DNA from 4 places in the Shewanella sp. 10N.7 genome. Region 1 is predicted to be linked to each of the others. Evidence: predicted binding sites of a transcription regulator. Region 1 holds the regulator's gene; each other region holds the start of a gene.

What was found. Region 1 encodes sigma-54, which starts transcription at its own class of promoters, with help from an activator protein. Its sites were predicted from a motif close to GTTGGCACGNNNNTNGNNT; they were not measured.
Region 2: the regulator sigma-54 is predicted to act here: its motif matches at 935-953, upstream of flhA (flagellar biosynthesis protein FlhA).
Region 3: the regulator sigma-54 is predicted to act here: its motif matches at 1,618-1,636, upstream of flgB (flagellar basal body rod protein FlgB).
Region 4: the regulator sigma-54 is predicted to act here: its motif matches at 6,278-6,296, upstream of LMH66_RS00175 (DUF3192 domain-containing protein).

Annotation. Positions count from the first base shown of each region.
Region 1 covers NZ_JAJGZS010000025.1:22,371-30,517, forward strand. The annotation lists gene LMH66_RS15465 (transposase) at 1-177, opposite strand, end outside; gene mgtE (magnesium transporter) at 1,005-2,366, opposite strand; gene LMH66_RS15475 (HPr family phosphocarrier protein) at 2,644-2,916, opposite strand; gene rapZ (RNase adapter RapZ) at 2,925-3,776, opposite strand; gene ptsN (PTS IIA-like nitrogen regulatory protein PtsN) at 3,773-4,216, opposite strand; gene hpf (ribosome hibernation promoting factor) at 4,219-4,506, opposite strand; gene LMH66_RS15495 (RNA polymerase factor sigma-54) at 4,531-6,015, opposite strand; gene lptB (LPS export ABC transporter ATP-binding protein) at 6,197-6,928, opposite strand; partial or broken gene lptA (lipopolysaccharide transport periplasmic protein LptA) at 7,201-7,653, opposite strand; gene lptC (LPS export ABC transporter periplasmic protein LptC) at 7,718-8,147, opposite strand, start outside.
Region 2 covers NZ_JAJGZS010000010.1:59,918-68,064, reverse strand. The annotation lists gene flhB (flagellar biosynthesis protein FlhB) at 1-884, shown strand, start outside; gene flhA (flagellar biosynthesis protein FlhA) at 1,001-3,100, shown strand; gene flhF (flagellar biosynthesis protein FlhF) at 3,131-4,516, shown strand; gene LMH66_RS08305 (MinD/ParA family protein) at 4,521-5,402, shown strand; gene LMH66_RS08300 (RNA polymerase sigma factor FliA) at 5,395-6,114, shown strand; gene cheY (chemotaxis response regulator CheY) at 6,158-6,541, shown strand; gene LMH66_RS08290 (protein phosphatase CheZ) at 6,556-7,293, shown strand; gene LMH66_RS08285 (chemotaxis protein CheA) at 7,310-8,147, shown strand, end outside.
Region 3 covers NZ_JAJGZS010000010.1:99,609-107,755, forward strand. The annotation lists gene flgD (flagellar hook assembly protein FlgD) at 1-742, opposite strand, end outside; gene flgC (flagellar basal body rod protein FlgC) at 767-1,183, opposite strand; gene flgB (flagellar basal body rod protein FlgB) at 1,186-1,584, opposite strand; gene LMH66_RS08495 (CheR family methyltransferase) at 1,734-2,567, opposite strand; gene LMH66_RS08500 (chemotaxis protein CheV) at 2,766-3,686, opposite strand; gene flgA (flagellar basal body P-ring formation chaperone FlgA) at 4,022-4,744, shown strand; gene flgM (flagellar biosynthesis anti-sigma factor FlgM) at 4,817-5,146, shown strand; gene LMH66_RS08515 (flagella synthesis protein FlgN) at 5,212-5,637, shown strand; gene LMH66_RS08520 (LPP20 family lipoprotein) at 5,742-6,200, opposite strand; gene LMH66_RS08525 (FlgO family outer membrane protein) at 6,197-6,907, opposite strand; gene LMH66_RS08530 (flagellar assembly protein T N-terminal domain-containing protein) at 7,291-8,147, shown strand, end outside.
Region 4 covers NZ_JAJGZS010000001.1:35,277-43,423, forward strand. The annotation lists gene truC (tRNA pseudouridine(65) synthase TruC) at 1-535, opposite strand, end outside; gene LMH66_RS00145 (YqcC family protein) at 546-923, opposite strand; gene LMH66_RS00150 (DUF3549 family protein) at 984-2,009, shown strand; gene LMH66_RS00155 (DUF3301 domain-containing protein) at 2,006-2,392, shown strand; gene LMH66_RS00160 (DUF962 domain-containing protein) at 4,264-4,599, opposite strand; gene LMH66_RS00165 (GNAT family N-acetyltransferase) at 4,745-5,374, opposite strand; gene LMH66_RS00170 (DUF2789 domain-containing protein) at 5,506-5,736, shown strand; gene LMH66_RS00175 (DUF3192 domain-containing protein) at 5,805-6,191, opposite strand; gene LMH66_RS00180 (hypothetical protein) at 6,386-6,721, shown strand; gene LMH66_RS00185 (Zn-ribbon-containing protein) at 6,879-7,652, shown strand; gene syd (SecY-interacting protein) at 7,806-8,147, opposite strand, start outside.

The DNA.
Region 1 (8,147 bases):
GCTTTTGTTCATAGTAGCGCTAAGTCTCTGGTCTTTCTTTCTCACCCATTGATAAATGGTTTTAGCAGACACACTGTACTGTTTTGCAACATCCGAAATTAAACGGTTTTGCTGTTGAACTTCCATGATCACTTGCTGTTTAAGCTCGGTTGTATAAGTTCTGTTTATTGCTGTCATAACACTACCTACTACTTAACTTGATGCTGTTACTATTCGTATTCAATTTATTACTTAAGCCGATAACTCTATGACTTGATATTGTTATCCACATCCCAACAGCTAAAACCAAGATGATGAAAAAAGTTCCATTGGTATTGGCATTGCTCAAAGATAACTTTTAGATGCTCCATGTTTTTCTCCTTTATCATATTTTGTGTCTTCACTGTTGCTCCAAATGGGTCTTTTGTGGTGAAATTGGTCAAATATCAAACTACCCCTAAGGTGGTATATATCTATATGGAATACTTGTGCCAATTTTGTGATAAATATTTTTTCATTTAAAAACAGCGGCTTAACTTTTTAAAGTGATAACTCTAAAATATAAGGTCGCCCCTTATTGGTGCAAAATGTCTGATCTGGTGCAAAGTTGCGTGTAATTGGTAAAGAATAATAACCAGTGTTGTCAGCAAGGATTTTACCTTAAGTTTGTGTCAGAAATTTGATCGTCTAGCTAAGAAGGTAAATTAGCAATATAGGCGGGAACAGTGGTTTTAGCTTTCAGTGATAAATTATATAAAAGTTACAAAAATGACTGCTTTAATTTCTTATAAATCATAGGTGTAGCTAAGTAGGTTTGTATGAATAAATCTCTGAAGTTATTATGTGAAATCTGCGTTTGAGAGTTTGAACTTTAAGATAGCCAATATGTATAGAGTACAAGGCTCGTAAACTGCAGGGGTTTGGCTGTTTATGTTATCCATTAGCTTAGGATAGATGTTCTAGCCTCGTATGATGAGGCTAGCGATGGTGGGATTTTTTACTTACCGTTTACATTAAGTGACTGATTACATGAGGAATATTGTTGCAAGCCCTAAGAATGCAAATAAGCCAATCACATCAGTGACGGTTGTCAGTACCATGCCACCAGCAAGTGCTGGATCGATGTTGAGTTTTTTAAGTATCAACGGGATACTTGCACCAGCCAAGCCTGCGACAGTCATATTGATTAGCATGGCCCCGCCAATTAAGCCGCCTAATGCCATGTCATCTTTCCAAAGCCATACCGCAAAAAATACCAGTACAGACCACATGATCCCGTTAAGGAAACCAATGGCTAACTCTTTACCGATAAGCCAACGGGAGTTACTTTGACCAATATGGCCTAGTGCAATACCACGTATAACCAGCGCTAATGTTTGGTTACCTGCAACACCGCCCATACTTGGCACAATGGTCATTAAAATAGCAATGGTGGCAAACTGCTCTAAGGTGCCTTCAAACATGTTACTTACTGATGCAGCAAGTAACGCAGCAAATAAGTTAATTGTGAGCCATAGAGAGCGTCTGAAGGTACTTTTCATGACGGGGCCGAAGGTGTCTTCGTCATCATCCATACCAGCCATCCCCATCATGGAGTGTTCGGCGTCTTCACGAATAACATCGACCACGTCATCAATGGTAATACGACCTAACAGCTTTTGTTCTTCATCTACGACAGGGGCTGAAATCCAGTCATGGCGTTCGAATAATTGCGCGACTTCATTATCAGGCATTGCCACAGGGATACTTTCAAGCTCAGGATCCATAATGGTTCGGATCGTTTCGCTCGGATTACAAGTGAGCAAGTCGGCTAAGCGAACTCCGCCCAATACATGATCGTTTCGATCAACGACATACAAGGTATCAGTCGTATCGGGTAAATTCCCGCGCTGGCGAAGGTAGCGTAATACTACATCAATATTAACGTCTGGTCTGAGGGTGACGGTATCGGTGTTCATGATACTGCCAGCGGTGTCGTCAGGGTATAACAATGCTTGCTCTACACGGTGACGATCTTGGCTGCTCATTGATTGCAGTACTTTTTTATATACTGCGTCAGGAAGGCTTCTTAAGATATAGGCTAAGTCATCGGTATCCATACCAGAGGTAGCTTGTGCGACTTTTTCGGGTGTCATACCGCTGATGAGCGAATCTTTAAGTTCTTCACCAAGATCTTCTAAAATATCACCCGCTTGCTCTTGGTCAATGAGTTGCCATAGAACTTGACGAGTTTTAGGTGGAGAAGATTCAAGGATGAGGGCGACATCTGATGCTGCCATATCATGGAGCATGTTTCTAACATGGACAAACATACCGCTGCCCAAAGCTTGAGTCAGCTGATTTAGGCGCTGTTCGGTAAGCTCGCTGTCGATTACTTCGATACTCATTCGCCACTCCTCAAAAATTCGATTGCCAATATTAACTTAACAGGGTGGAAAGGGAGAAGCAGTTTCTAAGCGTCGTCAAGTTACTGCATAAAAATTAAGCGCTTTATTGATTTTTGTTGGACTTTAAACAGTATAGTGAACAAAACAAACTTGAAGGGAATTAACTGGAGAAAGGGTGGGAATAATTATAAATAGAGAGTTTGTATACCGTTGGGGTTGACTGAGGCAATTGAGATTACAACGGGTTTGATATCAACACTGGTGATTAATGTCGAGATTAGCTTTCTTCATCAAACTTGTCATTGATCAATTTACATACCGCATCTAAAGCGAGTTGAGCATCAGCGCCTTGTGCTTTGACGGTGATGACTTTACCTATGCCACTTTCTAGCATTAATAAGCCTAATACACTGGCAGCGCTAGCCTGCTTTTCACCTTGAATGAGGGTTATGCTTGCTTCAAACTCAGTGGCTAGTATGGCCAGTTTAGTTGCAGCTCTTGCATGGAGTCCAAGTTTGTTACTGATGGTGATATCTTTCGAGATACTCAATTCAGTTGTCACAGTTTGAGTTCTCTATGGCGGGCACTGACTTGATGCTTAGTATTAGAAAATCGTTTTGTTAGTTGATCGGCAATATAAACTGAGCGGTGCTGACCACCTGTACAACCAATCGCGATCGTTAGGTAGCTACGGTTGTTACGCTCAAGGTGCGGCATCCAAGTTTCGAACAAGTTTTCAATTTGCCAAATGAATTTATTCACCAAAGGCTGTCTACCTAAGAATTCCTGCACGGGTAAATCGAGACCTGTTAGAGGTCGTAACTCAGTTTCCCAATGAGGATTTGGTAAAAAGCGTACATCAAACATAAAGTCAGCTTCAGTAGGCATACCATGTTTGAAACCAAAAGATTCAAAGTGGATCACTAATTCTTTATCAATGCTGCCCATTAAGATTTGTCTGACTTGATCGCTTAAGTCATAAATCGTTAGCTGCGAAGTATCAATGTAGTGATCGACCATTTTAGCGATAGGCTCGAGTAAACGGCCTTCTAATTGAATCGCTTCTTGCAGTGAAATTTGGTTTTTTGACAGAGGATGTAAACGGCGGGTTTCACTGTAGCGCTTTAACAGCACTTTATCATTAGAATTTAAAAATAAACTAATGATGGTCGTATCGTTAGAGTCAGACAACAAGGCTATTTGCTCTTCTAGCACTTTGCCTTGCTCTTCAATATTACGAACGTCGACGCTAATCGCGACAAGGTCGTTATTGCCTTTGAGCTGTTCAAGTAAACTACCAATAAGTGGTAAAGGTAGGTTATCAACACAGTAATAACCTAAATCTTCTAATACCCTTAGTGCTACTGATTTACCTGAGCCTGATCGTCCTGATACGATGACAAGTTTCATGCAGTTATAACCTGATAAAGTTCTGTAGCGTCATGACTCTTTCGAAGTCGCTTAAGGATTAATTTATCGCTCAGTTTTTCAGCCATACTCGACAGCGTACTTAAATGCTGTTGGCATTGATCAGAAGGAACTAACAGCGCAAATAATATATCCACGGGTTTCTTGTCGATAGCATCAAACTCAATGCCTTCTTCACACTTGATCAAAATTGCTATCGGTTCTTCGATATCAGTTAATCGACCATGAGGAATCGCAATGCCATTTCCTATACCTGTACTACCCATTTTTTCACGTGCTATTAAACTTTCAAAAATAGCCTGTGAAGATAGGGTTGGGTACTGGGCAGCCATTAAATCGCTGATAAGTTCCAGTACTTTTTTCTTACTGCCCGGCGTGGCGCAGGTAGTGCACGCCGGCTGCAGAATGGTGCGAAGTTCCATCGTTAGTGTTTAATTAACTTCTCTTTGTGTTTAATTACCTGACGATCTAATTTGTCGATCAGGGCGTCAATTGCAACATACATATCAGCGTTCTGTGATACCGCAAAAACTTCACCTCCTTTGAGGTGTAATTTTGCCTCTGCAATTTGTTGCAGCTTTTGAACATTGAGCACAACGTGAACATTATTGATCTGTTCGAAGTGTCGTTCAAGCTTTGAAAACTTAGTTTGTACATACTCACGTAAAGATTGAGTAATTTCCACATGGTGCCCAGTCAGGTTAATTTGCATAGATCATCCTCCAATAACAAAGGCTTATAGGCTTTTGCGTTGGTTTGAGGGAGGGATGAGCATTGCTTCACGATATTTGGCGATCGTACGCCGAGCAACATTGATCCCTTGTTCTGCCAATAGCGTCGCCATTTTACTATCGCTAAGTGGCTTTTGCTGGTTTTCTGCGGCAACAAGCTTTTTAATAAATGCGCGAATTGCAGTAGAAGAACACTCTCCGCCATCATCAGTACTCACATGGCTTGAAAAGAAATATTTTAGTTCAAAAAGTCCCCTAGGGGTGTGCATATACTTTTGTGTCGTGACACGCGAAATCGTCGACTCATGCATTTCAACGGCTTCAGCAATGTCATTAAGTACCATTGGCTTCATTGCTTCTTCGCCAAACTCAAAGAAGCCTTGCTGAAATTGCACAATACAATTAGCCACTTTTAATAGTGTCTCATTACGGCTTTCAATACTCTTGATAAACCATTTTGCTTCTTGCAAATGACCACGGATAAATTGGCTGTCTGATTGGTTTGCTGAGCCTTTTGCCATTGCTGCATATTGCTGATTCACACCAATTTTTGGCATGTTATCTGGATTTAACTCAACGACCCAACGGCCACTCTTTTTAAACACTGTCACATCTGGAATGACATATTCATCTTTAATAGGAGTGATCTGTAACCCTGGACGTGGGTTAAGCGTTTGAATAAATTGAATCGCTTCGCGTAAATCATCTTCTTTAAGCTTGGTTTTACGCATTAATAATCTAAAGTCGCGGCCTGCAATTAAGTCTAGGTGTTCTGCAATCAGTAGCTTAACGTTATCGATACAAGGTATTTCATTAGGGTATTGGCCCAGCTGAATCATCAGGCATTCGCTTAAATCTCTTGCTGCAACGCCTACTGGATCAAAATGCTGAACTCGTTTGAGTACAGCTTCAACTTCATCGAGTTCAATATCTTCTAGGCCTAAAGCTTGCAATATGTCTTCAGTTGTTTGGGTTAAGTAACCACGTTCATCAACGGCATCGATAATCGCTGTGGCAATTACCAGATCGTTTTCAGAAAAAGGGGTGAGATTTTTTTGCCACTCTAAATGCTCATATAAGCCTTCTGTGGTTTCACCCTGAAAAGGCATATCGTCATCACGAGCCACTGCGCCAGAACCTGAACTTGGGGATGCTGTGTAAACTTCATCCCATGTGGTATCCATTGGTAATTCGTCAGGCATGGATTCTTTGGTCAACGATTCAGTGGTGTCTACGGTTGAGGTGTCTTTTTCAACAGTCACTTGGCTGTTATCACTAAAATCAGTATCGGTTTGCTGGGCGTTTTCTTTTACTGGTTCTTTTGCTTTAGCAAACTCATCTTCGAGCTCAAGGAGTGGATTTGAGTCAAGTGCTTGTTGAATTTCTTGCTGTAGCTCCAATGAGGAAAGTTGCAATAAGCGAATGGCTTGTTGCAACTGTGGGGTCATAGTCAGGTGTTGACCCATTTTAAGTTGGAGTGAGGCTTTCATTTACCGCTTATCCCTAATTGAGTTTCATCGTCGCGACTAACAATTGTGTGGGTCTAGCACCTTTTTAAACTGCTTCTAGGCTTAAGCTGAAGCTTGGCTTAAGTTCAGTCTAGAACATTGCACTAAAAAGTGGGACTGATACTGGTCGCGACATGCCATATTGTGCACTAAAGAATGCTAACTATAGCTTGAATTGCTCACCTAAGTATACTGACCTGACTTGCTGATTGTCTAAGATTTCAGCAGGCGTGCCTTCTGCAATTAAATCACCGTGGCTAACAATATACGCGCGCTCACATACATCAAGCGTTTCACGAACATTATGGTCGGTAATGAGTACTCCAAGTCCACGATTTTTTAATTGTTGAATAATTTTCTTGATATCTATCACAGAGATAGGATCGACACCGGCAAAAGGCTCATCTAGCAGAATGAACTTAGGATTTGCCGCTAATGCGCGTGCGATTTCAACACGTCGACGTTCACCACCCGATAATGCCATACCTTGGCTATCGCGAATGTGAGTAATATTAAACTCTTCTAATAAGTGCTCTAACTCTTCGATGCGCTGCTCAGTCGTTAAACTCTTGCGGGTTTGCAACACCGCCATAATATTATCGTGTACGGTTAACTTGCGAAAAATACTGGCTTCTTGTGGTAAATAGCCAATACCTTTGCGTGCACGCAGGTGCATTGGATCTGCCGTGAGGTCGTCAGAATCAATTAATATGCGGCCTTTATCACTTTTAACTAAGCCAACGACCATATAAAAGGTGGTGGTTTTACCTGCACCATTTGGCCCTAATAGCCCAACAATTTGCCCAGTTTTAACGGTAAGACTGACATTTTTGACCACTTGGCGACTTTTGTAGCTTTTAGCCAAGTTTTCAGCTGTTAAGGTAATTTGGGTCATTATTGAGTTTGCTCTAGCGCTGGTGTTTCAGGTAATGCATCTGAAGCTGATTGTTCATCACTTGATGCAGGCTTAGCTATTGAAGGTGTTTCAGCTTCAGTTGCTGCTGCCGAATCCAAACCATTTTCAGTGTTTTCGATAGCGGCATCAGATTGATTTTCAATTAACTTCTCAGCTGTTTCTTCAGGTGCTTGCTCTGTGACTTCTTCTGTTGAAACAGGCTCAGATGAGGCGCTATCTGGTTGCTCTGAAGTGTCTTTCGATTCATTTAAATCAGGGTAGTTTTCAGGCTGGAAAATTGTGATGACTCGGTCTTTTCCGTCGCCAGTACTTTCAGCAATCAATTGCTGTTTTTCAATATTATAACTGATGAGGTTACCGGTAACTTGGCTACCTGCTTGATCAAGTTTAGCGTTACCTTTTAAGGTTAAAATACTGCTGGCTAGCTCATATCTGATTTCATTGGCACTGGCTGTACCAATACGACCATCATCTAACTCTTGCGAGAATGTAGCCGGATTACCAGTGGCAACCATGGTTTTTTGACCACCAGACTCTTCACTAAATGCGCGTAATTCATCTGCATTAATGTTAATCGTGCCTTGGGTGACGTTAACAGGGCCAAAGAAAATAACTTGGTTATTTTTAATGTCTGCTTTTTGGCTCACAGCAGCGACTTTTAGCTCTTGTTGTAGATCGCCTTCTTTAGCGTTAACGCCAGTCATTCCAATTAGGCTTATTCCAACTAGGCTCAACTTTACAAAATGTTGTAGTGAGACAGTAAGGTTATTACTTTGCTTCATACGTTCCTTCTACTTGACTTAAAAGCTCTAATTCTTCGGCATTTAAATCAGCGTAAAGGCCTAAGCCTTGTATATTAAAATCTTGACCTGTGACATATATTTGTCGATCAGACGTCATGATCATAGTGTTCAAATCGAGAGCCAACATAGTGGTTGTCAAAGATTGTACTGGTTCATTGATGTTTATTGCATCAATAATAACATTATTTTGTAGCACTACTTTGCCAGTTTCTTTATTAAGCTTGCCTAAATCAGCAGTTAATTGCCACTCAGCTTCACCATTTTCTGGATAGACAAGATAAACAGGTTCAGTGAACAAGGTTTCATTTGTTTGCTGAAAATGTTCCATGTGTTTTGCTGATACACGACTTTGGACTAAGCCTTGCTCGTTAAATTCAGTACTACGTAGGTCATTA
Region 2 (8,147 bases), on a different contig from region 1:
GAGTGGTTGGCAATGAGCTTGCTTTTCCACTCATCAGTTTTATTGCATTTCTCGCCTTAATTGCTTTTATCGGTAATATCATTCTGGGTGGTATGACGTTCTCAGTTAAAGCTTTTATGCCCAAAGGCAGTAAAATGAATCCTGCTAAAGGGTTTAAGCGAATGTTTGGTACACAAGCTCTAGTTGAGTTGACCAAGGGCATCGCTAAATTTGCTGTAGTGGCTGTATCAGCCTATTTTTTATTGAGTTTTTACTTCTTTGAGATAATGACTCTCTCGACAGACCATCTACCTGGCAACGTTTACCATGCACTAGAGTTGTTAGTATGGATGTTTATTCTGTTATGTTCTTCAATGCTATTTATTGTGGTGATTGATGTGCCATTTCAAATATGGAATCACAATAAACAATTGAAAATGACCAAGCAAGAAGTCAAAGATGAATACAAAGACACTGAAGGTAAACCTGAAATAAAAGGCCGAATTAGACAAATGCAGCACGAGATGGCCAACAAAAGGATGATGTCTGAAGTACCAAATGCAGATGTTATTGTGGTTAACCCTGAACATTATGCTGTAGCGGTCAAATACGATGTTAGTCAGTCAGCTGCGCCTTTTTTAATTGCGAAAGGCATCGATGATGTCGCATTTAAAATTCGTGAAATTGCCAGAGAGCATGAAGTACCGATTGTGTCGGCGCCACCTTTAGCACGTGCTATATACCATACGACGAAAATTGACCAACAAGTGCCTGAAGGGTTATTCACTGCAGTCGCACAAATCTTGGCATATGTATTCCAGCTCAAGCAGTATCAAAAAGGTAGGGGCAAGCGACCTAAGCCCGTGCCAATCAATCAACCTATCCCTGATGATTTAAAACACTAAATCGTTTACAAAACCTTCAATTAACCCAGCGGCCCTTTTGAAACTATTCTTTTGGCTTAGTAATTGCATTTTACTGTTGTCAGCGTCAAGAATATTACTATAAAGGTTTCCTACTGATGGATGTAAAAGCAGCATTAGGTCAAGTTAAACAAGTTAGATTAAGTACTTTTAAAGGTATAGGTACGCCATTATTAGTGCTTGCAGCACTCGGTATGGTGGTTTTGCCCATGCCTGCCTTTTTGTTGGACATCTTGTTTTCATTCAACATTGCTTTAGCACTCGTTGTACTGCTTGTTGCTATTTATTCTGATAGACCATTAGATTTTGCCGCATTCCCCAGCGTTCTGTTAGTCGCAACGCTACTTAGATTGGCACTCAATGTTGCCTCAACCCGAATCGTGTTATTGGAAGGTCATAACGGTGGTGATGCCGCAGGTAAAGTCATTGAAGCCTTCGGTTCTGTGGTTATTGGTGGTAACTACGCTGTAGGTTTAGTGGTTTTCCTGATTCTTATTATCATCAACTTTGCTGTTGTTACCAAAGGTGCTGGCCGTATTTCTGAAGTGAGCGCCCGTTTTACATTGGATGCCATGCCAGGGAAGCAAATGGCGATTGATGCCGATTTAAATGCTGGCACATTAACGCAAGATCAAGCTCGCGTACGCCGCGCTGAAGTGACCAAAGAAGCTGACTTTTACGGTGCGATGGATGGTGCATCAAAATTTGTTAAAGGTGATGCCATTGCGGGTATCATGATTTTGGTGATTAACATTCTCGGTGGTTTTGTGATCGGTATGGTTCAACATGGATTGGATTTTTCCAGTGCTGTAGAAATCTACACTTTATTGACCATTGGTGACGGCTTAGTCGCTCAAATCCCTGGGCTACTGTTATCAATCGCTGCTGCATTGATGGTGACTCGTCAAAATGAATCGGGTGATATGGGCGGCATGATGATAAGCCAGATGTTTGTCAGCCATAAGTCAATGGCGATAGCATCAGGCGTATTGTTTGTCATGGGTATCGTGCCTGGAATGCCTCATTTTGCATTCTTAACGTTCGCTTTTATTACAGCCTTTGCTGCATATATGATTTATAAGCGTAATAATGACAACAAAACCGCAGCGCTTGAGCAAGCGGTTAAAAGCCCAGCAGAAATTAAGGATGCAGAGCCTAAAGAACTCAGCTGGGAAGACGTTCAGCATGTCGATACTATCGGGCTTGAAGTGGGTTACCGCCTAATTCCGTTAGTGGATAAAGGTCAAGGTGGTGAGCTTTTAGGTCGCATTAAAGGTGTGCGTAAGAAATTATCACAAGAATTAGGTTTCTTAGTACCAGCGGTGCATATTCGCGACAACCTTGATTTATCTCCTAACTGTTATCGTATTTCGTTAATGGGAGTCGTGGTTGGAGAGGCTGAAGTTCGCCATGACTGTGAACTCGCGATCAATCCTGGGCAAGTGTATGGCAAGCTTGATGGCATTGAAACCACAGATCCTGCATTTGGATTAGAAGCTGTGTGGATAGCGCCAGAGCAGCGCGAACATGCTCAAACCTTAGGTTATACCGTGGTAGACACGGCAACAGTTGTCGCGACCCATATCAGCCAACTATTGACTAACAATGCGGCTAAATTACTGGGTTATGAAGAAGTACAGCAGTTAATGGATATGTTAGGTAAAAACTCGCCTAAGTTAGTTGATGGCTTTATTCCAGATATCATGCCATTGGGTTCTGTGGTTAAAGTGATGCAAAACCTTCTAAATGAAGGTGTTTCTATCCGTGATTTACGCACAATTGTGCAAACCCTGTTAGAATACGGTACAAAGAGTAATGATACAGAAGTATTAACCGCTGCAGTGCGTATTGCATTGAAGAGAATGATTGTTCAAGAAATATCTGGGCCTGAATTAGAGATACCTGTCATTACATTGGCACCAGAGTTGGAACAGATGTTGCACAAGTCTATGCAGGCGACAGGCGGTGAAGGGCCAAATATCGAACCAGGCCTTGCAGAACGCATGCAGAAGTCATTATTAGACGCTTCTCAGAAGCAAGAAATGGTTGGACAACCAGCCATTTTATTGACATCAGGTATGCTAAGGTCAACGCTGTCACGATTTGTTAAATATACTATCCCGAATTTACGGGTTATTTCTTACCAAGAAATACCTGATGAAAAGCAAATACGCATAGTATCTGCGGTAGGGCAATAGCGATGACTTTCTGTTTGAAAGAGGTGCGTAGTGAAAATTAAACGATTTTTTGCCAAAGACATGCGTTCAGCATTAGCTCAAGTGAAAGAAACCTTGGGATCTGATGCCGTTATTATGTCGAATAAAAAAGTAACGGGTGGAATAGAAATCGTTGCGGCAGTTGACTACGATGAACCTAAAGCGGACGTCGCTGTAAATTCACCTGTACCTGGTTTTATGAATGTCAGTGATGATCAAGTCTCACTAGGGCAAAATAAGCCAACAGTGAAAGCGCAAACTAAGGTAAGCCCACCTCCTGCAGCTGATTCACTGCAAGCGTTACTCGAAAAGCAGCATAATCGTTTGCAACAGCAAATGTCGCAGCGAGTCGAAGAGCCTGAGTTACCAGATTGGGCCAAACAATTACAAGATACAAAAACAGCGAAAGTTGAGCCTAAAATTGAACAACAGCAATTTGCTCAACCAAGAACATCGAATAAAAGTCAGTCTGCTGAAATTGAAGCAATGCGAGAAGAAATGGCCTCTTTGCGTGGGTTGTTAACTCATCAAGTCTCTTCGTTAATGAAAGATCAGAAAAAGCGCACTGACCCCGTTGGGGCAATGCTAGAAAGTAAATTAATTAATGCAGAGTTTTCTCCTGCTGTAGCGGCGAAATTGGCAGGCTTAAGTCAGCAATATACGCCTGCAGATTTAGTGAGAGCGTTACCTCAGAGTTTAGCGAACTTATTAGATAACCAAGGTGATGATATTGTTCGTACTGGTGGCGTGGTGGCATTTGTTGGTCCAACAGGTGTTGGTAAGACGACTTCGCTGGCTAAATTAGCGGCAAGATTTGCAGCACATCATGGTCCAGAGCAGGTTGCACTCATAACTACAGATCATTATCGTATTGGAGCCTATGAGCAATTGGCAACTTATGGCAAAATAATGGGATGTCCAGTAAAACAAGCTCACGATCTTGCTGAATTAGAACAAATTCTCTACCAGTTTAAGAATCGTAAGTTAGTATTAATAGATACAGCTGGGATGGGGCAGCGTGATATGCGCCTTTATCAGCAGTTAGATGATTTAATGGCAAATACAAGAATACCGATTAGAAGTTATCTAGTTATGTCTGCAACCTCTCAAAGAAGAGTGTTACAAGATGCTGTTGAGCATTTTAAAAGAATCCCATTATCAGGGGTTATTTTGACCAAATTAGATGAATCGGTTTCGATTGCTGGCGCATTAAGTGTATTGATTCAAAATGGGTTACCATTAAGCTATATAACAGATGGTCAACGTGTTCCAGAAGATATGCAAGTTGCTGATACGCTTATGCTCGCAAAACAAGCGTTAGCAGCATTAAACGACACCAAACCTCAAACGTCACATGACACTGCGTGGTCAAATGACATGGCCTATGCATTCGAGTAACAATATGACCAGAGATCAAGCAAGTGGTTTACGTATGATGAATCAACCAAATAACGATAAAGTAAAAGTAATTGCAGTCAGTGGCGGCAAAGGCGGCGTGGGTAAAACCAGTGTGTCTATTAATACCGCTGTTGCGCTCGCTGAAAAAGGTAAACGAGTGTTAGTACTCGATGCCGATTTAGGCTTAGCAAATGTTGATGTGATGCTAGGTATTCGAGCTGAACGCAATTTATCCCATGTACTTTCTGGCGAAGCAGAGTTGGACGATATTATTGTCCGTGGCCCTAAAGGTATTGGCATTGTGCCTGCCACTTCAGGGACTCAAGCCATGGTCGAGCTTACACAAGCTCAGCATGTGGGCTTAATTCGCGCCTTCAGTGAAATGAAAACTCAATTCGATATCTTAATTGTCGATACCGCTGCTGGTATCTCGGATATGGTGCTGAGTTTCTCCCGTGCCTCACAAGATGTGTTGATTGTTGTTTGTGATGAACCGACATCAATAACCGATGCCTACGCCTTAATTAAAATCCTAAGTCGTGAACATGGCGTGTTTCGTTTTAAAATTGTGGCGAATATGGTCAGAAGTTTGCGCGAAGGCATGGAATTATTTGCCAAACTCAGTAAAGTGACGGATAGATTCTTGGATGTCGCTTTAGAATTAGTTGCTACGGTTCCATTTGACGAAAATTTAAGAAAATCAGTTCGTAAACAAAAATTGGTTGTCGAAGCTTTTCCTAAGTCACCTGCAGCGATTGCTTATCATGGTTTAGCGAATAAAATTATGAGCTGGCCTGTTCCTCAACAGCCAGGCGGCCATCTTGAGTTCTTTGTCGAACGATTAGTTCAACGTAAAGATCAACAAGAGGATTCAACGAGTGAATAAAGCCGCTGCGTATACTCAGTTTGATAATAAAACTTCAATTGTTGAACAGTATGCTCCGTTGGTAAAAAGAATTGCTCATCATATGTTGGCAAGGTTGCCAGCATCAGTGCAATTGGATGACTTATTACAAGCAGGGATGATGGGGTTATTGGAAGCATCATCGAAGTTTGATGGCAGTAAAGGGGCTAAATTTGAAACCTTTGCTGGCATCCGAATTCGTGGTTCAATGATTGATGAAATCCGCCGAGGTGATTGGGTTCCTCGTTCTGTACATCGTAACCAACGTCGTGTTGCCCAGGTTATTGATGAATTAGGACAAGAGCTAGGCCGTGATGCAAAAGATATTGAAATTGCTGAAAAATTAGAGATGACTCTTGAAGAGTATCATCATATTCTAAATGATGTTTCAGTGGGGAAGATCATCGGGATTGAAGATCTTGGTGTATCTGAAGATGTGATTGTAACAGCAGAGTCTACTCCTGATGAGAGCTTTGAGTCACTTGCTGAAATGCAATTTAAATCAGCACTATCTGAAGCAATTACAACATTACCCGAAAGAGATGCGTTAGTTTTGTCGCTATATTATGACGAAGCATTAAATTTAAAAGAAATCGGTGCCATTCTTGAGGTCAGCGAGTCGCGTGTTAGCCAGATATTAAGTCAGGCAATGCTGCGTCTTAAAGGCAAACTCAAGCATTGGACACAGGTATAATTATTAATATAGAGCACAGTGTATGAGCTCACCGGAGGAAACCTTGGACAAGAATATGAAGATTCTTATTGTTGATGACTTTTCAACAATGAGACGTATCATCAAGAACTTGTTGCGAGACTTGGGATTCAACAATACCCAAGAAGCAGATGATGGCTCAACCGCCTTACCAATGTTACAAAAAAGCGAATTTGATTTTGTTGTAACTGACTGGAATATGCCAGGCATGCAAGGTATTGACTTGCTTAAGGCGATTCGTGCTGATGATTCACTCAAGCATTTACCTGTGTTAATGGTAACAGCTGAAGCAAAACGCGAACAAATTATTGCTGCTGCGCAAGCGGGTGTGAATGGCTACGTAGTAAAACCGTTTACTGCTGCAACGTTAAAAGAAAAACTCGATAAAATATTTGAGCGTTTAGCATAAGCTAAGGATAAGTTATGCAGGCAGCAATATCAGGGCTGATCGATCTTGAACAAGCAAAGCAACTCGTTAAGCTGCTTGAAGATGGCCAACAAGAACAAGCTGATGAAGTCATTCGTGACTTATCAACGCCTCTTCAGCGGGATTTATTTGATGAAGTCGGAAAGTTGACACGTCAACTTCATAGTTCATTAAATGAGTTCCAAATTGATACCCGTTTAGCCGAACTTGCCAATACTGAAATACCTGACGCAAAAGAAAGATTAAACTTTGTTATCGATATGACAGAGCAAGCTGCAAATAAAACTATGGATGCAGTTGAAGAATGTTTACCTTTGGCCGATACAATAATTAATAACATTCAATCGGTCACACCCATGTGGGACAAATTGATGCGTAGAGACATCGCGTTAAGCGAATTTAAATCTCTGTGTCATGAGGTTCAACATATCATGTCTCATAGCGAGCATGACTCAGGTAGATTAAAGGAATTGCTTAATCAAATTTTGATGGCGCAAGATTTCCAAGATCTAACTGGCCAAATGATCCGTCGTGTTATTGATTTAGTCAGAGAAGTTGAGAGCAATTTAGTCTCCATGCTCACTATTTTTGGCGAAAGCGCAGCAGACTCAACACGGGTCGTTGATGACAATAAAATTGAAGCAGAAGGTCCCATCTTGAATGCTGAAACCCGTGAAGACGTGGTAACAGGCCAAGATGAAGTTGATGATCTGCTATCAAGTCTGGGTTTCTAATTAGGAGTCAAATTTAATGTCTTTTGATGTTGATGAAGAGATACTCCAGGACTTTTTGATTGAAGCTGGTGAAATTTTAGAGCTTCTACAAGAGCAACTCGTCGCTCTTGAAAATAATCCTGATGATGCTGATTTACTTAATGCTATTTTTAGAGGTTTCCACACCGTAAAGGGTGGTGCAGGTTTTTTAAGCTTGGGCCCTATGGTCGACGTTTGTCATGAAGCAGAGAATACCTTTGATTTACTGAGAACCGGTAAGCGTCAAGTAAACGCAGAGTTAATGGATATCATTCTCCAAGCTGTTGATGCTATCAATAGTATGTTTGAGCAAACTCAGCAAGGCCAGCCGCAAGATGATGCTGATCCCGCTTTACTTGAAAAGCTTAAGCTTTTGAGTTCTGGTGCGCCTCTTCCTTCTGAAATCTCTGAGACAGTTGTTGAGACTGAACCTGAAGTTGTGGAAGAGTTCATTGAAGCCATTATCGAACAACCTGTTGCAGCGGCTGAAGCTGAAGTTGTCTCCGATGCAGGAACTTCAGGTAGCATTGATGATATTGATGAAAGTGAGTTTGAAGCTTTACTCGATGCATTACATGGACAAGGGAAAAGCCCAACATCAGTCAATGATGAACCTGTTGCAGGTGTGACAGTAAATGCCACAAGTCCTACCAATGAAAGTGCTGCTAGCGATGAAATTAGCGATGATGAATTTGAAGCGCTTCTTGATGAGCTACATGGTTCAGGTGGATTTCAGTCAACGACAGCAAAAAATGAGCCTGCAGCAGTAGCTGAAGAGCCTAAAGTCGATGCTGATGACATTACTGATGATGAATTTGAAAAACTACTTGATGAGT
Region 3 (8,147 bases), on a different contig from region 1:
ACAATTGAATGCCGCCAATACCACGAAGATTTAATATCGCCCCAGTTGTGACATCACCCAATGAAACGCTGGAAACATGTGCGTAAGTCGATACCGCTAAATCTTCTGATGTGCCATCAATTTTACCGTTAGCTTTAATGGCATAATTTCCTTCAGCAACAGGCTCACCGTTTTTATCTAAGCCGTCCCATGTCACATCGATGTTACCGCCTGCAGAACCATCAACTTCGAATGTTCTGATAACTTGGCCGGATTCATCCTCGATATTCACAGTAATGCTATCAATCGGTGTCGGCGTACTGATCACCCCTTTCACTTCAGGGCTTTCACTAGAGATATGCCCTGTATCTGATGGAATAAGTACTTTTTGACCAACAAGTCCAGATGCTTGTAACGCTTGGCTGGAGCTAGTTAAGTTATTTAGATTTAGGATTTCTTCATTCAATTTTGAGATGCCATCAACCGTCGAGAAAGATGCCATTTGAGAAATCATCTGGTCATTTTCTACAGGTTTAAATGGATCTTGCATTGACAGCTGTTGGCTTAATAAAGCGAAGAAATCCGCTTGAGTCAGCTCCTGGCTATTAGGCTCTGGTGTTTCAGGCTCTCCTTGAAGTGCAACACTGTCTAAAAAAGCATTACCTGTCGTAGCCGTTTGTGTTGTATTTGAAGCTACACTACTTGTACTGCTCGACTGTGTCTGCGGCAATGTTTGACTGCTGTAAGGATTTACGAGGCTCATCTGTTACCTCCATCAAATTTCATATTACTTACCCATACGAAGCGTTTGCTGCAGCATAGATTTAGCTGCATCAGCCACTTGGACATTCATTTGATATGACCGAGATGCAGAAATCATGTCTGCCATTTCTTCCATCACATTCACATTTGGTTTATAGATAAACCCATCACCATCAGCCATTGGATGATCAGGAGAGAACTCCTTTAATAATGGTTTATCACTTTCAACAATGCCTTTAACACTGACACTGTGAGAACTATTTTGCTGACTCGTCGCTTTTGCCATTTCAGCTTCAAAGATCGGATGGCGCGACTTATAAGTTTGATCAACACTACTAGAGACTGAATCGGCGTTGGCAATGTTACTGGCAGTCGTATTCAGTCGCACTGATTGTGCTGACATACCTGAACCTGACACATTAAAAATATTAAATAGACTCATGATTAATCTCCTCTAATCGCTTTACGCATGCCAGAAAACTTACTTTCAAGGAAACCCAATGACATTTGATATTCTAAAGAGTTTTGCATAAAAGCAGCTTGTTCTTGCTGGGAGTCAACCGTATTGCCATCGCCTGTATCTGGCTGATTGGGTACGCGGAACTGCACATGTTCTTGGCTAAGCGCCTTTAAATCAAAATGCTTGTCAGTTGTTTGACTCATTTGTAAACCTTGCTGATGAGAACGAGCACTATTCATGGCAGACGCAAAGTCTACATCACGTGCTTTATAGCCAGGCGTATTTGAATTGGCGATGTTACTTGATAGCACTTCAGCCCTTTGAGCACGAATGCCCAATGAGTATTGATGTATCCCCAAACCATTTTCAAAATTAATCGCCATAAAATTGCCTCCATCAGCTAACTGAGAGGAATAAAGCAAAGGTTATGCCAAAATATTTAGGAAGTAGATGCGAAATAGATAAAAAAAATAATGCCAGCAGAAGCTGGCATAGAAAATGATAAAAAACCTTTATTTACAATGTATTATAATTAGGTTTTCTTTTGATAATAAATACCAGGGTTACATCGAACCATATTGAATTCGTCAGTCAAACCTGAGATAGATTCTGACGCACCTAAAAATAGTATGCCGTTAGGATTCAAAGCGGCAGCAAATTGCCGCAGTATTTTAGCTTTTGCCTCAGGGGCAAAATAAATCAGTACATTACGACAAAAAATAATGTCGTATTTACCTAAAAGGCTATAACTTTCAAGTAAGTTATGCGCTCTAAAGTTCACTAATCGCTTAACGTTATCTTTAACTTTCATATTACCAGACGGTAATTGATCAAAGAATTGGCGTTTGCGTTCAGGAGATAACCCACGCGCTAACGCTAAACTGTCATATTCTGCATTCTTACACCGCTCTAACATCGAAGGTGATAAGTCAGTTGCTTGAATAGTCGCGTTTCCGGGTAACGCACCTGGCTTACGTTGCTGATACTCAAGAATGGTCATAGCTAAGGAGTAAGGTTCTTGCCCAGACGAGCATGCAGCTGACCATATTTTCAATGGACGCCCTAAACGGCTATATTCAGGTAATAATGAATTATGAAGTAATTCAAAGGGGTATTTATCCCTAAACCACAAGGTTTCATTTGTGGTCATGGCATCAATAACTTCTGCCCGTAAATGTCTTTCAGTTGGCTTCATTGAGCGTTTAACGACTTCAGATAATGAGGGTAAATCATGTTTACCCATCAATGGAGCTAAACGACTTCTGACCAAGTACTGCTTGTTGTCACCTAATACAATGCCGCTGTGCTGCTCTAAAAAAAGCTTAAACTGATTATATTCTGCTTCAGCGAGTGATTTATTCGTCACATTTACACCCTATTATAAAGAAACTACCTACAAGTAATTTCAGTGTGAACCGGTCACTTGATTGACTCATCTAACGCTATCAATGTTGACTTGCTAACTCAAACATTCATTTTAATGAACTTAACGAGATGCTACAGTTTCATAGATAACATTCATCTGCCTATTAAGTTAATCATAGACAGAGAATGATAATAATGCTTATAAAATTAAGTGTTTATTTACAGCAGAAGCCAGCTCATCCGGATTAAATTTTGCGATAAAATCATTTGCACCGACTTTCTCAACCATTGCTTGGTTAAAGACACCACTTAACGAAGTATGTAATACAACTTTAATGTCTTTTAGTTTTGGATCATCTCGAATTTCAGCAGTTAGGGTATAACCGTCCATCTCAGGCATTTCAATATCAGAGATGATTAATGGAATTTCGTCAGCGACATTGTCCATTTCTGTTGCTATAGCTTTGAGTTTTTCGAGTGCATCTTTACCATCAATTGCAGTATCAATTTGCAGATTCAAAGACTCTAAAGAGCGAATGATTTGTTTACGTGCCACCGCAGAGTCATCAATAACCATAATATGATAATGCTGATCACGGTCGATAGTTAACGCTTCATCAGCTTCTTTACTGATTTCAGTCTTAACAGGTGAGATTTCATCTAAGATTTTTTCAACGTCCAAAATCTCGACCAATTCACCTTCAATTTCAGTCACCGCTGTTAGATATGAATTACGTCCCGCACCTTGTGGCGGCGGCATAATTGATTCCCAGTTCATATTGATAATACGCTCAACAGAACTGACTAAGAACCCTTGAATACTGCGGTTATACTCGGCAATAATAATGAAGCAGTTCTCTGTTGAAGTTAAAGGACGGCCGCCTGTTGCCGCACTCAAATCAATCACAGAAATAGTCGAACCACGAATATGAGCAATACCTTTAATCATTGGGCTTAAGCGCGGTAATGTCGTTAATGGTGGACACTGTAAGACTTCTTTTACTTTGAAAACGTTGATACCAAATCGTTGACGGCCATTCAATTTAAAAAGTAACAACTCAAGTCTATTTTGACCAACGAGTTGGGTACGTTTATTGACTGATTCAAGAATACTCGACATAACCCTGCCTTGTTTATTTTACAGCCCCTTCCGGGCGTTTTTCTTATGATTTAAAGCGACAGTAAATCTATTACCATCAAATTGTACCACACGCTAAATTCGATTTTCTGACAATATGATTATCAACATACTAACTGGGCATGCTTATTGCTTCATGTAAAACAATGACAATAAAACCCCATATTGATAGTTGAACAGTCAAACTTCTGACTCACTGATGAGTACAATGCGACTCATATAAACAACTAAATTAATATTCTTGTTTAAATCCACAGATTTAAACCGTTAATAGAGAAGTATAGAGACATACTGGCAATACTGGCTAGAAACTAAAAATGAATAAAAGAATGCTATGGCTACTCATTATATTGTGTTCCTCTTTACCGGCTTTCGCCAGTGAAGACAGCACTATTACCTACTCTTTATCGACCATTACTGAGTTAGCTAAAGAGACTGTGGCAAAAAAAATTGCTAATAGTCCTTCATATAATAGTGATGCAAAGATAAATATCTTGCCACAACGTGTTGAAGGAAGGTTAACCCCTCCATCATGCTACCCGCCAATCAATGTAGAAATGGCCAGCGACAGACCGATTAACCGAACCAATACCGTAAAGATAAGTTGCATCAGTCCTGAGTACGATTACCCTTGGCAAATGTATTTATCCGTCAAAGTTGAAGTACTCTACCCTGTAGTGACGGCTAAAAGTATTATCGAGAAAGGCGAACTCATCACCAATGACACCATAGAAATAAATTATGTTGATCAGCACAGTATTCGTGGCCAGTTTTTCTCGGGTGTATCCGACATTATTGGGACTCGCTCAAAAAGACGAGTCCCAGCCAAAGCCCCATTACTCAATAATAACCTATGTTTTGTATGTAAAGGTGATTCAGTCTCCATATATGCAAAAACTAATAGCTTTGAAATAAAAACAGCCGGTGAAGCATTAAGAGACGGAAATGTGGGAGAGACCATTAGAGTCAAAAACTCTAACTCAAACAGGAAACTAGATGTTATTGTCATAGGTGTTGGAGAAGTTGAAGTTCGGATGTAAAATAATCCTAAAGTTCTTTCCAGCATGGCCGATACCCTGTTAGGAATACCATAAATTACGCTGGAGCCTTACATGGCAATTGATATTAACAATCTAAAAACAGCTTCACACACTCAGTTACGTACTAACCGTGACGCAAGTGCTGCGACAAAAACTGCAGAGTCAACGAGCAGTAATACAGCAGCAGTGAAAACTGATTCGGTCAGCATTACCTCGCAAGCACAACAGCTGCAAGGAGCTCAGAGCAAAATGGCATCGTTACCTGAAATTGATCAAAGCAAAGTTGATGCAATTAAAACAGCGATTTCTGAAGGTCGATATAAAGTCGATCCAGAAAAGCTTGCTGCTAATATTGCCAGTTTTGAAGCTGACATGAGCGGACTAAATTTCGACCAAGAGTAATTTCATAATGACTCTTGGCTAATCAAGCATTACAAATGTAATGTGGATTTTATGAAGAGTAACTTATGAATGAATTACTACAGCTGTTATCTTTTCAGCACGGCACTTTGTCGTCGCTGAAAAAACTTGTATCTGCAGAAAAGCAAGCGTTAACAGATCAAGATGCAGATACCCTTTTAGCTTTAGCCCGCGAGAAAGTAACCTGTCTCAATAATCTGCAGCAGAATGATCAGAAGCTCGCTAACCATCCTGAAAAAGAATTACTTAGCACTGACACTGTACTAATTCAGAAAGTGGAAGAAGCCAAGGTAATATTAGAAGAGTGTAAAGACATTAATAATCAAAATGCCAGCTTGATTGAACTGAATATTGCGAGCCTAAATCGCTTTTCTCAAGCGATGCAAATGAGTCGAAACGCTACCAGCCTCACTTATAATGACAAAGGGCGAACGTCGACCATTTCATCATTAGGCTCTAATCTAAAAGCCTAATGTAAGCGTCAATTTCTGCACCCATGAATTAAAACCATAAAAAAGCCGCTGTTATCAGCGGCTTTCTTGTATTTATTTGTAATAGCTCAATCAACATTTAAACACTAAAAATAAGTGACTTCTTTGATTTTTCTTGGTCGATTGTCTTGCTGATATAAGTTCCACACTTGAGCAAAATCCAATTCTAATTCAGTAACATACATATCACCAGCGGGATAGCTTTTAATCACCTTAGCCCCCTTAATCATGCCAGAAACCTGAGTCGACACGGTTTCACTATTTAATAACCACTCGCTCATTTGGCTATGAGCATCCACTTGTTGACCATATACCTGCTCTGCTAACTCACGATACGCCGCAATTTTTGACGCTTGCATCGCCATTAACACTTTATGAGATTGCTCTTTTGCTGGCTGCGTCGCGAGAGGGGCATAACCTACCGCGGTTAATTTTGGAAACTGTTCTGGCGCCTCTGTTTCCCACTGAACATATTTATCATTACTTGAGCAACCGACTAACGATAATGCTGCGACAGACATCATTGCCATTAAAAGCTTTTTCATAATTTCTCTCCTAGCACAGCCACTTTTCCATCCCCAGATTGCTCATTACGATAGAGCAAACCATTTTCTGAGGTAACTTTATTAGAGGGTGATAAGTAACCCGGTAAACTGTCTGTATGAACAAAAGTTTGTACAGCAGAAACTACTCGATTATTGGTTACATTAACAATCCTGGCATTCAACACGACTCCTTGTGTTGTTGTAGCCATTGTCGACACAACAACATGGGACACGGGTAAATCAGACGGCAATAGCTTCCAATCGCGACTGAGAATAAACTCACCTTGTTCTGTTGCTCTTATGGCATTAGCCACATTCATATCAACTAAATTAAATTCATGAGCATGAAATGCTGCAACAAAACCTTGTTGTAGCTGCAAACCTAGAGCGTCAGTTTGACTAAAAGCATCTACTTTTACAGGTGTCGTCACTAATAAAGGTTGATCTGAACGCAGGCTATCATTTTGTAATACCAGTTCATTGACAATTTTTTCTGCAAGGGTGTTCACTTGAGACTTTGGTGCTAAACCGACCTTTTCTATATCGTAGCTTAATGCTTTTGGCGTCTGACCTTCTGGTTCGGACATAAACCATGAGTTAGTGTCAGTAGGCTGCCCTGCATAGGTTAACTCATCGCCACTCTTTGACGTCTCACTTGCGCAAGCTGCCATTAATAAAGCAATGGGTAATAAAATAAATTGACGCATAGCCTTTATATCCTTAACTCAATTCATGCACTGTCATTGGCGTTATCTAGAAAAGTATCGTTTAAACCCAGTGAACAAACCTTATTCATTCAATGGGTATCAAGTGGCCTAACTTTATTAATAACCATGTTCGTCATCACACTCATAACAATGTTAATAGCCACACTCTCTGAAACCCTATCGGCACTTAAGTTAAAAACTTTATCATTTAAGCGCTATTAATTAGCCATGATGAGCCTTTTCTAAATGTTCACACTTATCAAAGCCACAGATACACAAAGGGCACAATTATTGCTTTGCTATAAAGACTCATAAAAATGGTGTCTAAAAGTCATTAAGTTGGCACTGATATCTTCATTATTTTGTAAAAAGTGAAACTGAACATGCCGAATTTAAACATTAAATTATTATTTTTTTCAGTGCTTGTACTGCAATTGGCCAGTATCAGTCACGTCGCTTTTGCACAAAGAATCGAAGTATCAGGTCAAGCGAGCATTGTCGATGGCAATATTGATAAAGCCCGTGAAGCCGCAATAAATCAAGCATTAAACTATGCCAGCTTAAAAGCTGGAGTGAACTTCAATAGCCGTCAAACCATTAATCAAGGCAACTTGACTCAAAATGCATTTCAAGTACAACGCATGGGTGAGGCTAAAAATATTGAAGTGGTATCAGAAATTATCACCTCAACTGATATTACTGTCTCATTAAGGCTAAACCTCGAATCACAGAAGGTCGTTCAGCAATGTCACAGCCAGCAACTTAAAGCGGCACTGATGATTCCACAAGCTACCATGCGAGATCGCTCCCAATTGCGCTATGGTCAATTAGCCAATTTTGAACAAGCCCTGTCACAACAATATGGCGCAGTGATTAATAGCATGTCAGAGTTTAGTTTTGCGCATATGCACGCCGAAGAAAAACTAGACCATAAAAATCAATTGATAAACTTTAGAGGCAACAGGATCCCAAGTTGGTTAGGCGAAATCACTGATAGCCAATATATTTTACAGCCTGAGATTTTAGATATTTCCACAGAGCCAAATCAGAGCTCAATTTTCGGCCTGTGGAGTGATTACCCTCAACGACAAATTAATTTACGCTTTACATTATTTCATGGCATTAGCGGTGAAAAAGTATGGAGTAAAGACTACGCAGCTACAGCAGAATGGGCATTTGATAAAGATGAAACTGTCTCTCCAACAACAAAGCGCTTTTGGAGTTCGACATACGGACAATC
Region 4 (8,147 bases), on a different contig from region 1:
TCGAGTAACGACCTGAACTAAATGGAATTTCTGTATTTAATAAAGGAGCATAGTCAGTCACCGCATCTTGAGGAGGTTTATCTTTGCGGGCTTTTTTGTCGGCAACATCATCAAGTTCTACTTTTAATGCGTAATCCAACCTCGCTGCTTCATGCATATTACCCCGCACTAATGCTAAGTAGGTTTTCTCAATTTGGTGCAGCTCGAACTGCTCACATAAAGCCCTAGCCACCTCACTACTTTTAGCAAACACCAATACACCTGAAGTCGGCCTATCTAAGCGGTGAACAGGGAATACATGACATCCAACTAAATCACGTGTTAATTGCATCGCAAAAAAACGCTCTTTTCTGGCTAAGTATGAACGATGTACCAATAAACCGGCAGGCTTATGGATGGCCACAATATGTTCATCTTCAAATAAAATCTCTAACTCAGGAGCGACTTCATCGCTTTCCTCTAACTCAGTATTAAGCGTTTCATCGTCAAAGTATTCATCATCAGCAAATGGACTAATATATTTATCTTCTGTCATTATATTCACCTTACTGACGGGTTAAAAAGTTATCTATCTGAGTCAGCAATTCAACTAAAGCTGTTAAGTCACCGTGATTTACCCAAGCTTGCTCTGCCATTGGCGTTAACGATATTTGCGTCGGCAGAGGTAAGCATTGCTCAATTAACTGACCCATTTTCGGAATGAATATGAACTGCAGCCACTGCTCAAAACGCAATGAGTCACAAGCAAATGGCGCCGTACTGGCAAGCGCTGTATCTGAAGGTATAGAGCCAGACCACAAATCACTTTGCTTTAGTTGCTGTTCTAACTGTATTAAATATTGAGCGGTTTGAATATGAGGCATAACGGCAGGTTTTCGCTTAAACGGTTTAAAATAATCATAGTTGTTTGTGCGACTAATCATATCATCAGACGCCAGTTAACCCTATAATAGCGGCAAGTTAATCGCGATAAATAAACTCCCATGACACAACTCGAAACCTTAAGCCAATTCCTAGACACCGCTAACACTCAATTTCAGGTTTATGATTTAGGCCGAAGAGTGGAAAACATTGACCCAGTGTTATTCAACCAAATTGAAGCATTGAACACCCCTTACCCATTTCCAATTCAAGGCCACGCCCAGTTTGCTATTGTGTTTTGGCGTGAAGATCAACCGCCTTTTATTTGGTTTTTAAAGCTGCCTCTTGATGAGCAAGGTTTGTTATCGCCTGCCCAGCGTAGCCAGTTTATTAAAATGATCCTAGAAGCGTTAGGGCGTGATCCAACTAAAGCTTTGTCTGATGAAGAACAAGAACGCTACGCCAATCATCCATTCAGTTTTAAGCCTAGCCAAGAAAAACTAGCACTGTTTAATGCACTAGTTAAAAAGCAATTAAGTCAGCAAGCATCTGCTCAATATGAATATGCTGCCCAGTATTTTTCGAATTTAAATGAAACCAATGCTCAAGGTGACAACTGGCAACAACTCGGATTGCAAGGTATTGCCGATGTCTGTGTCCGCTTAGATAAGTTTGACCATGACAAGCATATCAATGCAGCTATTACCCTAGCACCGTTAGAGGTTCAAGCTGCTATTTGTCAATGTTTAGAGCACGTTGCCATTTCAGATACATTAGCTAATACCTTATTTGATAAGTTATCAGCCGCAGAAGTTGAGCATAAGCATATCTACCTTAGATCGCTCGCATCTCAACCAGAATTAACGCAAAAAGCGATTAAGCTATTAGTGAATTACCAACAGTTAGATGAGAACTTATTGATCACAATTGCAGCAAGAAGTTGGACTGCTCTAAAAGATGATGCAACTCGCAAACTTTATCTTGAAGTATTAGCTAACCAACCGCAAAACTTCTTTAATCAAGTTTTTGCTGATATCGTAGCTATTCCAAGTTTACGAGATTCACTGCTGCTCGATTTAAGAAGTGCTGACCGTAGTGAGAAACTTTCTTCCGCCATCGGCGGATTATTTAGGGCCGTTAGCCAATGATGTCAGATTTTATTTTAATCGTCGCAGTTGTCGTTATTGCTGCATTCTTTTGGCAATTACGTCAAATGGCTGAAATCAGTCGTCGCTATGCTGAAAGATCTTGTGCCAATCAAAAAGTACAATTGTTGGCTATTGCTATGGAATCAGCAAGACCAAGTATTGGTGGCACAACAGGCTTATGTTGGCGTGCAAAATTTATGTTTGAATTCAGTACCGATGGTATTAATCAATACCGCGGTCACATCGATATGCACGGCAAAAAGATAGAAAAGATTAACTGGCCGATATTTCCAGAGCCGGAATGGATGGATGCGCCAATGGCCAAAGGTAAGTTTGGTGGCTGTGGTGGCGCATCAAGCTGCAATTCTGGCAAATGCCGTTAATACGCATACGTTAAGCAAGCTTTCAATTAAGCATTTACTTAATTAAAGTGTAAAACGTCCACATGATGAAACGCTATTAGAGGGTTAAGCACACTCTCAATAGCGTTTTTTATTGGCTGAGTATTAGAGTGTGTTGATCTTTTAAGGTTTTTTTTGCAGTGAAATTTGCTTAGATTGCTAGACGGCAATTCACTCGCCGCGCTTAATTCGCTTTTTATCTCGAACAAATTCAACCAGTAAAAATCAACACGCCCTAGCTGATATCTCGTTTCAATATCAGCGTAAGTCGAATTTTAAGCAAAAGAAAGACCGCGGCAATAAATTGTCGCGGTCTCTTATACTCTTGTTAAGCCATCCAGCTATATTTGTGCTCCCTGCACCATCCATGCGTCTAACTTGCTCCGTGCGCTATCCTTATTCAATCCTTGATGTTCCATGTACACTAAAGTACTGTCCCTGTTACTCGATTATCCTTTGACCGAGCCTGCTCAAATCCTTAAGCGTGTCCTTTAAATCATCCTTGGGGTTCTTCCATGACATCCTTGCTTCAATTATCTGCATCCATTGCAATCACTGTTATCCTTAACAGCGTAAATCCATTTTACTGATGTCCAAACATTAAAATCCATTTCACCATAAAGTCTTTCATCATCTCTGATGTCAGTGTCATCCATTAACACTGTCGTTTTCCTTAACGACGCTTTATCGTCCACTTAATTAATGTGTTATAAGTCATCATCCTGATGAGCAACATCAATAACTAAGGTAATAACTAGGGTTCATCCTGAGCAAGCCATTACAACAATCTATTGTAATCAGTCTCATGTTACAGCCACTTGCTAAAATCTTAATTAGCAGCAGTTTTGTTTAAAACTACTAAACACATCCTGTGCTTATCTGCTTCCTTGTGACTTATTTTAAGCAATATGTGAGTAAATAAATATGCACAAAACACGCAATTAACACAGCAGCAACAAACAGCAAAAGCCAAACCAAAAATTAAACCAATTGATACAACAACTTAAAACAAAACGCTCCAAATAAGCCAATCTAAAAGCGCTAAGTCTCACAGCGCTTGTGAGATATATCTCACAAGTCGAGTGGAAAAGTAAGAAGCTAAGTCTTTTGACCGACTTACATATTTAACATTTACATAGCAGGCATGCGTAAGCATGTATAAAAGTAGGCATGCATAAATATTGATTTCAATTAAGCATAAAAAAGCGCAACCTAATAAGGTTGCGCTCATTTTACTCTTCGTTAGCTATCCTGCTAAATTGTGCTCCCTGCTCCATCCATGCGACTAACGTGCTCCTTGCTCCATTTTCCTTTTAACTCAATTTCCTTGTACTACCCTTGAAGAGTATTACTTGAGTGTTCATTCCTTTGAATCAGTCAATCCTTGTGACTGAGAGGCTAACTCCTAATATACCGTCCTGGTATTTGCTTCCTGCAATCCTTCATCTTCCTGATGAGGTTCATCCTTGTTTCAGTTAATCATTAACTGAGCTTATGCCCATTCCTTGAGCGTGTCCTAGTTTCATCCTGAAATTGATACACTCATCCATAACTAATGAAAGAGCATTTTTATTCACTTTAAGCACTAACTCAATTAACTTTGATTGTGGCTACATCCTGTAACTCACTCAATTAATTCATTGATTGCTTAATAAGTTCATTGTAAATAATAATTGAATTCGAAATCAGCCTAAAAACCATTGAAACAAAATATTCACAAAGTAAATATTACAGCTAAATACATAAGCATCTGTTTTTATTTATCTTTTAATTAAATGGTGAGAAATTAGATAACTCATAACGAAAGAATACCTACACTACTGTGAGATAAGTCTCACAAGCATAGGTAACAGTTAGCTTGAAGGCGAGCCTAAACCAAGGCGCTTTTTTAACATTTGTGCAAACATCACCCAGTCGGCTAGTAAGCTATATAAAGGATATTCAAATGTGGCAGGTCTATTTTTTTCAAATACAAAGTGTCCTACCCAAGCAAAACCATACCCAATAACTGGCAAAAGCCATAATTGCCACCACTGTTGATTCAACAAAGTAACAATGATTAGCACAATGATTAAGGCACTGCCGACATAATGAAGTCTCCGGCAAGTTGTGTCTTGATGTTGTGATAAATAGAAAGGATAAAAAGATTTAAAGTCTTGATACTTTTTTTCACTTATCTTTTCATTCATAACCGTCACTCATCTTTTCATCCATAACCGAAGCTAATTGTAATAATATAAATTAACGCAAAAATTTTTCTTAAACGATCAGCTACTTCATGAAGTTAGCTAATGGTTAGATAATAGGTAGCTAATAGCTTGTTAACTGAAGCTTTTACTTACTCGGATAAATTAATATTTCACCATCTACGCTACCTATAGAAAGTTCAGATAAATGATTAAAACCTTCGCGGGCAAATAGCTCTGCATGTTTAGGGTTATTCACAAACACCCCAATGCCATCTAAATCAGGCTGTTCATCACACCAACTTAATACTGCTTCGATCAATTTTGCACCGTTACCTTTACTTTGTTCATTAGGGGTTAATGCAATAAATTGCAGGATCCCATATTGCTTACTCGGCAAGCTTTCTAAGATGCTGTGTTCTTTTTTAATTAATGCCTGAGTGGAATTCCAGCCTGTTCCTAGTAGCATTTTCAAGCGCCAATGCCAGTAACGGCTTTCCCCTAGCGGCACTTGGTGAGTAATAACACATGCAACGCCAATTAGGCGATCACCATCGAACCAACCAATTAAAGGTTGTTCTTGCTGCCAAAGCTCCGTCAATTCTTCACGAATAGCTGCGCGAAGCTTTTGCTCGTAACTTGCCTGATTTGTTGTAGCAAGTGCTTCAATAAAGAAAGGATCATCATGGTAAGCGTTATAAATAATCGAAGCTGCCACTCGCAAGTCTTCTGCCGTTAAGTAAACGGCTTTATGCTCTGCCAACACGTTCTGTTCCATATTCTCACTCATTGCTAAATCAAGTTGATAGTTACAACTTAACAAGTTTGAAACATATTGCAATTTTAATGCTGTCACCTACGCTTAAAGTTAATTTAATCGCGAAATTTAAGCATAATAACGGGACTATTATGGACACGACTTCAGCTACGCTTGCACACTTATTTGAACAACTCGGTTTAGATGCTACAGAGGCCGGTATCAAGCTTTTTCTGTCACAACATAGTATTGATGCCAATACCAAGTTAACCGATGCAAGCTTTTGGAATCATGCTCAGAAAGCATTTTTAGAAGAGAGTTTAAAAGAAGACGCCCAGTGGTCTGAACTCGTGGACCAACTGGACGTTCTTTTAAGGCAATAGCTAAGATTCTATCTAAAATTGCATAGCCATAAAATATTGATAAAAACTTACCCAACTAATGGCTTGTATTAAATCTTTTGATACGCGGTTTCACCCCAACCCACTAATTTATTGTCACTTATGACTACTGGGGTACATTCATCTTTAGTGGTTTTGCCATCGCCTTTACTCCACTGCGTACGATAGAAAAGCACATTCACTTCTTTCTTCGGACTTTCAGCATCAGCTTGAGTCACGTAAGCTTCACTAAAATCTGCTGTGCCCATTAAAATAGTGACTTGATCGCGCGCCATACCAATGGTTAATTTTGATAAGTTAGTTCTATTAGTTTGTTGCTGTTTTTCCCAGTAAGAATCACTACGATTACCTTCATGATCACCAACATTCAACACACAACCACTCAAAGAAAGGCTACTCACAGCCATTAAAAATGCTAAACCCAATTTTGTTTTCATGATACTTCCCTTTTATTAAAATGATTCTCACGTAATTACTACTCAAACTGCTTTTGAGATACGTTATAATGTTGTCAATCATCATTAAGCTAAAACCGTGCCAAAATTTATATAATTGATTTTATTAAGTTTTATAAATATCTAATTGGCGGTTGAGCATTTTCACTAATCAATATTGAGGGTTTTCACCAATTATGAGTCCAATCGAACAGGTCCTCGCAGCGGCAAAAACTATCGCAATGAATGGTCATACACCGACAATGGCATTGATTAAGGGGAAATTAGGTGGCCGAGTACCTATGCCAATTCTTATTCAAGGCTTACAGCAATTCAAAGCCATTCCGAAAGAACAATGGCAAACCTTGCCAGACTTAGGCGATGCGCTTGAAACAACTAAACAAGCAACAAATGATGCACCTAGTATGATTGAGCAACAATTAATGGCTCAAATGCAGCAAATGAAAATTGAATTCGAAGCTAAAATAGAATCACTAGAAAAGCGTGTTTTACAGCTTGAAAATAAACAATAACGATTGAAGTACAGCAGTATTTTCATTTAAATATATGAGTCTGCTGACACAAAATTAGTGCCTTAACTTGTGCACTCACATTGACTTAGTACACTCACATTAATTTAATGCACTGGAACCTTGTCATTTTACAGTCCAAGAATTGAACGGAAACCCCATGTTTGTCACAGAGCTCAGATTTGAATGTTTTGCGGATACCACGATAACCGCAGCCGAGAAAGCCATTAACCATTACCTCGAATCATTAAGAGCAAACGGTCAAATTTTAGGAAGAGAATTCGCTGTTGCATTTAACGAAGGTGAGTTTAAAGTCAGGTTGTTAATGCCGGAAAAAACCAGCTTATCGAGCCGTCATAACAGCCCTTGGACTAAACAAGCTTTACTGCAATTGACTGAAGCAAAGTTACTTGCGCCACGTGAGAAGTACATTGGCCAAGACATTAATTCAGAACAAAGTAATGAAGAAGCACCAAGTTGGCAGGTGCTTTATACCAGTTATGTTCATATGTGTTCGCCACTGCGTAGCGGCGATAACTTGTTACCTATTCCGTTATATCAAATCCCTGCCACATTTAATGGCGATCACAAAAGAGTGATCCGCTGGCAAACAGAGTGGCAAGCCTGTGATGAATTACAAATGGCTGCAGCGACTCAAGCTGAGTTTGCCGCTCTAGAAGAAATCACCAGCCATAAAAGCGACCTATTTAGACGCGGTTGGGATATACGCGGCAGAGTCGAATTTATCACTAAAATTCCAACCTACTATTATTTATATCGTGTAGGTGGTGAAAGCCTAGCCAAAGAGAAAGAACGAGCTTGTCCTAAATGCGGCTCGAAGGAATGGCGTTTAAATGAGCCATTACTCGATATGTTCCATTTTCGATGTGAGCCTTGTCGAATCGTGTCTAATATTTCTTGGGATCATCAGTAAGCTTGTACTCATAAGCCTTTAGCTAATAAGCCCTTAGCTAATAACTTCTTAATTAATAACCTCTTAGGCTATAAGCCTGCGGTTCAAAAAAGCCTGACTTATAATGAGTAAGTCAGGTTTTTATTTTCACATCATGCTAAATGCGCTGATTGATCATTTACGTTTCAGTAAATCATTACACATCATCTTCATTCGCTGCCAAATTCCAGGGTGAGCGACATAATGGTCTTCAACAATAGGCGCAACTGGCGGCATAACGCGCGGCGATAATGCATCGATGAATTCGGCTAAACTGTCAGCCAGTTGGTCTTTAGGTTTATCACCTGGAATTTCGATCCACACACTGCCGTCTTCATTATTTACGGTGATCATTTGGTCACCATCACCTAATACACCCACAAACCAAGTTGGCGCTTGCTTAAGCTTTTTCTTCATCATGAGATGACCGATCACATTTTGTTGCAAAGATTCAAAGTCTTGCTGATTCCAAACTTG